Regions from separate parts of the Alkaliphilus metalliredigens QYMF genome, predicted to be linked through region 2. Evidence: riboswitches for the same ligand, from Rfam matches in the RefSeq annotation. Region 2 holds a riboswitch; the other holds the start of a gene.
What was found. A riboswitch is a leader RNA that binds a small molecule or an ion and turns the genes downstream of it on or off. The one in region 2 is predicted to bind thiamine pyrophosphate.
Positions count from the first base shown of each region.

Region 1 (4,218 bases), 1.9 Mb from region 2:
CTCATCCTGGCCATATGGCTGATAATTTGATTGAATGCTGGATAGGAGAATCCCATAAATTGCATTTCTACAACTGGGATCAGACCATTAATGGCCAACCCAATCCCTGCACCCACAATTCCTGACTCGGATAGGGGTGAGTCCATACAACGATCTGGACCAAATTCTTTTTGCAAGTCTACAGTTGCTCTAAAAACACCTCCTTCAAGGCCTACATCTTCTCCAAATACAATCACCCGTTTATCTCTTTTCATTTCTTGCTTTAGGGTTTGGTTTACTGCCTGTAAAAGATTAATTACTGCCATTATGCTTCACCTCTTTCCATTAGATAGGCTTTATATTCTGCTAATTGCTCTGTCAGCTGAGGTGTCATCTCTTTATAGTGATATTTAAAAATATCTTCTAATACTGTATCGCCACTGGCTTCTACATATTTAAAAGCCTCTTCTGCTATTTTTCCAGCTTTTTCAATTATTTTCTCATTTTCTTCTTCTGTTAATATTCCTTGACTCATTAAATATTTTTTCATCCGATCTATGGGATCTTTTTTCTTCCATTTTTCGACTTCTTCATCGGATCGGTATCTCTTAGGATCATCGCTTGTGGTATGGGCTCCTATTCGATAAGTAAAGGCTTCGATTAACGTTGGCCCTTCACCTCTACGGGCACGATCAAAAGCCTCCTTAACAGCGGCATACATGGCAAAAATATCATTTCCATCTACTAATATTCCGGGCATCCCATAGGCAAGGGCTTTTTGTGCAATGGTTTCAGAACTCGTTTGAATTCCCCTTGGAACAGAGATTGCAAATTGGTTGTTTTGACATAAAAATACCACTGGCACTTGGTATACCCCCGCCCAGTTCATGGCCTCATGAAAATCACCTTGAGAGGTTGCCCCATCTCCAAAATACGTGATGGTGACTTCATCCTTTCCTTGTAGCTTGGAAGCCCATGCAATTCCAGCTGCATGGTTTAAGTGACTAGCGATTGGTACGGATACAGGTAAGATTTTCAGGTCCTCTGGCATATAACTGCCAAATTCGTTTCCATACCAGTAGAGATAAATCATTTCCAACTTAGCTCCCCTTGTGAGCCATGCTCCCAATTCTCTAAAGGCGGGAACCATCCAGTCTTCTTTCTTTAAAGGGAAGGCACTCCCAACCTGTGCGGCCTCTTGGCCTATATTTGGTGCATAGGTAAGCATTCTACCTTGTCTCTGATACATTAATGCTTTTAAGTCCGCCTCTCGTGTTTGAATCATAAGTTGATACATTTCCATCATTTGTTCTTTAGATATATCAGGCATGTACTCTGGCTTAATAATGTTCCCCTCTTCATCCATCACTTGAAACATTGTTTTATCTAGTGGGTGATATCCTTCAAAAATCAAGTAAACCCCTCCTTGTCTTCTTTAATTGAAAATCATTCTCTATTACTTATATATCCTTTACACTTTTTTTCTAACAAAAATATTTGATTGGAGATTATCTTTTTTTGTGTTAACACTTCTCTTTATATTTACTTAATATTTACCTATCTACGACTATTTGTTAAACAAACAACTTCTTTACTAGTTTACCCACTTATGCTATGATCAACTTAAATCATTATGTTTAACAATCACTAGGGGAGCTGGAGAGGCCAGCTGAGAAAAAGACCTACCTGTCTTTGACCCTTATTCTGAACCTGATCTGGGTTATACCAGCGTAGGGAAGTGATCGTCGCCACTTAACATCAACAAGGCACAAATCCTTCCTGTGGATTTGTGCTTTTTTTGTTTTACCAGCATCATCAGAGATACATACTATTTTAGAAAACAGAGCTTATTACACAGAAGGGAGATTAACAGATGAATATTAAAAAATTAACCCTCTCAGGGCTATTGATTGCCGTGGGAACCATTAGTGGACATCTAATCTATATTCCCATAGGGGTCTCTAGAATTTTTCCTGTACAGCACACCATTAATGTGATAGCCGGTGTGATTTTAGGACCCCTTTATGCAGTTGGGACTGTCTTTGGTATTTCACTCCTTAGGAACATCCTAGGTACAGGTTCTCTTTTAGCCTTTCCCGGAAGTTTGTTCGGTGCCTTATTAGCAGCACTTTGCTTCCGATACACAGGTAAGTACACCATTGCTACCCTTGGCGAAATAATTGGTACTGGATTCATTGGGGGTCTTGTTGCCTATCCCATTGCAAAATTTTTATTGGGTAGTGAGGTCGCACTGTTTTTCTTTGTTCCTCCCTTCCTTCTTAGTACTTTGTTTGGAGGAACCATCGGCTACATTATTTTAAAACTGGTTGCAAAGCATATCGATCTATAGAGGAGAAGGTGAGTTTAATGAAGAAAGTGTTGACAATTGCAGGCTCTGACAGTAGTGGTGGAGCCGGTATTCAAGCAGATTTAAAGACGATGTCCGCCCATGGGGTTTTCGGCATGAGCGTGATCACTGCAGTAACTGCCCAAAATACACAGGGGGTTTTCGGTATTCAAGATATTTCTCCCCAGATGATCGCAAAACAAATCCAGGCAATTTATGAGGACATCGAGGTAGATGCAGTTAAAATTGGAATGGTTTCTCAGGTAGACACAATTCAAGCCATTGCGCAACAATTACTAAAATATCAAGCCAAAAATATTGTCTTAGATCCTGTTATGGTTTCAAAGAGTGGGTTTCATTTGTTAAACCCAGAAGCAAAGAATTCACTAATTAACCAACTGATTCCTCTGGTTACAGTCATCACACCTAATTTGCCCGAGGCAGAGGTAATCACAGGGCTCACCATTGAAAGCGAAAAAGATATGGAGGAGGCTGCTAAAGCAATTTTCATAATGGGTCCTCAATATGTGTTGATCAAAGGGGGCCATCTAGAAAGCGATCCCGTTGATCTATTGTACGATGGAAAAGCGATTCAAAGATTTTCAACAAAGCGTATTGCTACAAAAAATACCCATGGCACTGGATGCACCTTATCCTCAGCCATTGCCTCTAATTTAGCTCTAGGTTTCCCCATTACTGAGGCTGTTAAACTTGCCAAGGAATACATTACAGTGGCCATTGAGAACGCCCTATCTATCGGTAAAGGAGTTGGACCCACTCATCATTTCTATTCGCTCTATCAACGGGCTGGATTAGAGTAACCAGGAAGGAATGGAGGATATAGAATGCTGGAACTAGAGGAATCTTCAAAAATCATTGAAAAAATTAAATACAATAAGCCATTAATTCATCACATAACGAACTATGTATCCGTCAACGACTGTGCTAATATTGTTCTGGCCCTTGGAGGCTCTCCTATAATGGCAGATGATCCAAAGGAAGTTGTTGAGGTGGTTTCAAAGGCCTCTGCCTTGGTGATTAACATAGGCACATTAAATGATAAACGTGTCCAATCAATGCTTTTAGCTGGAAGAAAGGCTAACGAACTAGGGATTCCGGTTATATTAGATCCCGTGGGCGTGGGCGCCTCTACCTTTCGCAAGGATACCGTCAACCAATTGTTGAAGAACATTGATTTTACAGTGATTCGAGGGAATGCATCCGAAATGCAAGTCCTGATGAATATGAATTATTCTGTAGCAGGAGTTGACAGCATGGACTTTGGAGGTAATACTCCAAAAATGATACGTACTTTAGCTCAAAAATATAAAACAACAGTGGCAATTACAGGAGCTACTGATTCCATATGTGATGGTACCACCCTGATTTCTGTTTCTAATGGGCATAGCCTATTGTCCCAAGTAACAGGCACTGGCTGCATGACCACTTCTCTCATCGCTACTTGTTTGGCGGTAACAGATCAAGCTTTACTGGCAGCTTTAGCTGGTGTCCTCATAATGGACCTAGCTGGAGAAGGCGCTTATGCATCCTTAAAAGCCCATGAATCCATTGGTACTTTTAAAGTTCGAATTTTTGATCACATACATCAACTCACTGAACAAACAATTTTGGAAGGGGGGAGCTTAGATGTCTCCTATCGTTAAAACAGATTATTCTCTTTATTTGGTGACGGATCGTTCTTTGCTTAATGGAAAAGATCTGATGGAAAGCATAGAGGCTGCAATAAAAGGTGGCGTTTCTATTGTTCAATTACGGGAAAAGCAAGCCACCAGTGCTGTTTTTTATGAAACTGCCCTGGCCCTAAAAAAACTAACAGATCAATATCAGATTCCTCTGATCATTAATGACCGTCTGGACATTGCATTAGCCGT
Region 1 covers NC_009633.1:1,293,676-1,297,893, reverse strand. Annotated here, with positions in the region: gene AMET_RS06175 (alpha-ketoacid dehydrogenase subunit beta) at 1-305, opposite strand, end outside; gene pdhA (pyruvate dehydrogenase (acetyl-transferring) E1 component subunit alpha) at 305-1,393, opposite strand; TPP riboswitch at 1,619-1,733, shown strand; gene thiW (energy coupling factor transporter S component ThiW) at 1,853-2,329, shown strand; gene thiD (bifunctional hydroxymethylpyrimidine kinase/phosphomethylpyrimidine kinase) at 2,347-3,147, shown strand; gene thiM (hydroxyethylthiazole kinase) at 3,172-3,990, shown strand; gene thiE (thiamine phosphate synthase) at 3,974-4,218, shown strand, end outside.
Region 1: it holds a riboswitch for thiamine pyrophosphate, as region 2 does, so the genes downstream of both, thiW (energy coupling factor transporter S component ThiW) here and thiS (sulfur carrier protein ThiS) in region 2, are expected to answer to the same signal.

Region 2 (4,218 bases):
CACAGCGATTTACACAATAATTGGAAAGATAAAGAGGTGTATAAAGTAAAACCGTCTTCCCAAAATGCTGTAGTGAAAGTTCCTGCGCTCTTTGAGCCATTTCCTCTAAGCAATTAGCTGCCGCTGGAGAGAGTAGAGCTAAAAAATCATGATGATTTAGTTTATTTTTCTTAATAATTCCTAAAACATCAGGTTCCTTTACTTCCTTTAAAAATCCCTCGGTATCGAAGTTCTCATATTCTAGGTAAGTATCATAAAAACTCATTATGCTTCCCCTTCATGTAAAAATCCTGTCAAGGGGGAAGATGCCCGAGCCACTTTAGCTTGTGGCGCAGTTACCCCATTAAAGGCTAATCGACCTGCCCTTACTGCCAGTTCGAAGGCCTTAGCCATCTTCACTGGATTTTGAGCTGTTGCAATTGCCGTATTGACCAGTACTGCTTCAGCTCCCATTTCCATAGCTTCAGCAGCTTGGGAGGGCTTCCCAATTCCTGCGTCCACGATGATGGGAACTTTAATTTCTTCAATTAAAATCCGGATCATTTCCTTGGTTTGCAACCCTTTATTCGTTCCAATAGGTGATCCTAAGGGCATAACCGCTGCTGCTCCTACAGACTCTAACCTTTTAGCGATCATTAAGTCTGGATTCATATAAGGTAGCACAATAAACCCTTCCTTTGCTAGTACTTCTGTGGCCTTAACCGTTTCCTCATTATCAGGCAGTAAATACTTCTGATCTGATATTACTTCAATTTTAACCCAATCACCACATCCCATTGCTCTAGAAAGTCTTGCAATTCGAATGGCTTCTTCTGCATTTCTTGCACCGGATGTATTAGGTAGTAAAATCGTATCCTTAGGAATGTACTCAAGGATATTGTCTTCTTTATGATCTAGATTCACTCGTCTCAGGGCCATTGTGACAACTTGTGTACCACAGCCTTCAATGGCTTGCTTCATCAAGTCATAGCTAGCAAACTTTCCTGTTCCAACTAGAAGTCGACTCTTGAGTGATTTACCTCCAATATTGAATCCTTCCATTTCCTCTCCTCCTTTTAAACTTCTTCTTCACCTAATAAAATTCTAACAACTGTGTTAGCTTGGTGATTTGCGGCGATAGCTACTCTTGGAGCCATCAACCCACACCCAGGCTTTGCTGCCGATACCCCATCGCCAATTAAATAAAATTTCTTCGTGATGCGCTTGGTCTTAATCGAGTTATTGGAAAAGTATCCTGCCATTCCTGAAGCTGCCACCATGGGCTTCTCTTTCATTTTTTCCAATACTGTATTGACAAGTGTTGACTTAGATGTTGGATTATCGAAGGCTTCAACAATAACATCCATATTTTTAAAGCAGTCTTCAATATTGGTTTGATCTAAATATATATTGATCACCTCTACCTCAACAAATGGATTGATTTCATGGATTAACTGCTGAAGTGCTTCGGTTTTCAACATTCCAATATGTCGTATGAAATATTGCTGCCTATTGAGATTACTCGGTTCCACCACATCAAAATCCACCAATAAAAGCTTTCCAATTCCCATGCGAGCTAAGGAAACAGCAATGTTTGAACCCAATCCCCCTAAGCCTGCAATGCCTATAGATGCCTTCTTTATTTTTTTATGAACTCCTGGGGTATGTCTGGAGGTCAATAATACTTCTAGTTCTTCGATGATGGGGATTTCTCCCCTTTGAATCAATGTAATCAGATCTCCTTCTTGTAATAAAACATCTTCCTTGATGATAAAGCCATTATAAACAACAACATCAGCATCTTTTTTGACTTTGTTTCTCACTTCGAATGCTGTTGTTCCTTTTTTTACATCCATTTCATCTTCATTCACAATCAGTTTCATATTAACCCCCTCCGATAAATCCCACAATCTCAACTTGATCTCTTTCATCTAGCATCAGTTGTTCGTATTGTCCCTTTGGAATAATGTTCATGTTAACTTCCACTACCACATGATCTGAATCTAACTTCAACTCCTGTAGTAATTTTGTAATCGTTGTTCCATTCGGTAGTGACGTTTTTTTCCCATTGACAATCATCTTTACATCTCCCTCCTCTATTTTTGTAAAAAAAAGAAGCTCCCCTGTACTTTAGGGAAGCTTCTTATAGATTCAGATGTCTTCATAGGTTCAATTATACATTTCACCGTAATTAATTTCATCAACTCTATCAGCTTCCCTACGGTAGTACTAACTACGTCAGGTTCAAAGGGTCAGGTATTATGAATCATTCCTTCTCAGCCGTAATGGCTCCCCTAGCTAAACACTATTTACTTTTCATTCTTGCTTATTTAAGTATAGTTGACTTATCATCTCTTGTAAAGATATTGATTAAGATGTTATCATTCACCTTCACTTTGACTTTCACTTTCATCATTTTCTTGATACCCTATGGACATTCCTTTATTGTGATAGAAGACAAAGTAAAAAGTTTCAATGAATAGTTTAAATAACATAGCGATAACTGTCAATAGAATGACTTGACTGATCATTGATGCTCCTGCTACATTTCCTAGACTACTAAAAAAAACAATGCCTTCATCTCTTAATATTCCTAATGGCTCAATGGATGGTGTGGCTCCTAATTTATCGATAATACTATTTGAAATAGTAAAGAGTATCTGGAGCAATAATACCATCCAAAAGTGTTTTTTTACAAACTTAAAGCTTCCTGTAATCGCATCCCATGCACTAGGAAGTTCATCATAAACCAAAATTGTCTCCCAAAATATTAATAGTGTTGCAACCACAATTATTCCAATAGTCAAGATAATTAAACCAAGAATACCCATGACAAGCACTATGGGCACGATGATTATTCCCAGCAGACCCCCTAGAAGGATTAACAAAAATGCTCCCCCAAGAATTCGTACAAAAAAAGCCCTAACGCCCTCTCCAAAGTGATTAAACGTAACCTCTTGAGATCGTACCCCTCTACAAATCATATTGAGCTTACCTGCTTGAATAGCGATTGCTATCAAAAAATAACTCACCATCATCAATGCTAGCATTATGAAGGGGAATCCAGCTTGAGATGCACTCCCACCATATTGCACTATATTTCTAGGTGATATAAACAATATGAATCCCGTGGTGATCAATCCAGTTAAGATCAGTTCCATAAAAATAGTCATGAAAATGATCGGGTTTGATTTGACTACCGTCCCACTTTTTTTGCCATATGCCAATAGCTTAGAAAACAATTCAACCACTCCTTTATATTAGATTTCTATTTATCTTTATCAAACTCCTTTTCTTATGTATTGTTAGAACCCTCATTTTATGTTCCTTATCTGCTCTACTTTTTTCATCAATCAATTGTTATCATTGCTAAATGAGTCATAAAAGGGTAATATATAAAATGGACAAAAAATGATTATAAAACGGAGGAAAACAAATGAATACAATTAACTGGGTTGAATGGATTGGATATATAGCCTCAACCTTAATACTTATTTCTTTACTCATGACTTCCATTGTCAAATTGAGGTTGATCAACTTAGTAGGCGCCCTTATTTTTGCCATATATGGTTTCTTAATTGGTGCAATTCCCGTAGCTATTGCGAATATTGCCATTATCATTATCAATATCTATTATTTGACTAAACTCTACGCGCCTGGCAGCACCACAGAATTCTTTAAAGTACTCGCTATTGATAATAATAGTCCTTATTTCAAATACTTTTTGGATTTTTATGAAACAGACATTTTAAGCTACTTCCCTAATCATTCTATGCAATTTACCCATGATATGATCGGATTTTATGTTTTAAGGGATCTTGTTCCCGCAGGTATTTTTATTGGATCCAGATATGATGAAAACACGCTATTAGTTGAACTTGACTTTGCAATCCCCGAATATCGAGATCTAAAGATTGGAAAGTATCTTTATGAGGAACATGCAAATTACTTTTTAGACTTAGGCTATACTCGTCTCATCAGTCATGTGGCTAGTGAAAAACATACTTCATATTTACACAAGATGGGATTTATGCAAAGCACCGAGGGCGACGAAACCATTTTTGTTAAGCATCTCCTATAAATTTACAAGAAGTAAAAAAGTGGCTAGTGCTTAGTCACATGACAATCTGTGGATACGCATGCTGAAGTTTTATACGAGCATCTTTTGTAGTAAAATGCCAATTAACTCCTTTTTGAGATTCATTACGGTTCTGCTCCCATAGATATGCTTTGGTTTGC
Region 2 covers NC_009633.1:4,344,727-4,348,944, forward strand. Annotated here, with positions in the region: gene thiH (2-iminoacetate synthase ThiH) at 1-265, opposite strand, end outside; gene AMET_RS20790 (thiazole synthase) at 265-1,041, opposite strand; gene thiF (sulfur carrier protein ThiS adenylyltransferase ThiF) at 1,056-1,862, opposite strand; gene thiS (sulfur carrier protein ThiS) at 1,864-2,058, opposite strand; TPP riboswitch at 2,178-2,285, opposite strand; gene AMET_RS20805 (hypothetical protein) at 2,361-3,221, opposite strand; gene AMET_RS20810 (YgjV family protein) at 3,416-4,060, shown strand; gene AMET_RS27440 (hypothetical protein) at 4,095-4,218, opposite strand, start outside.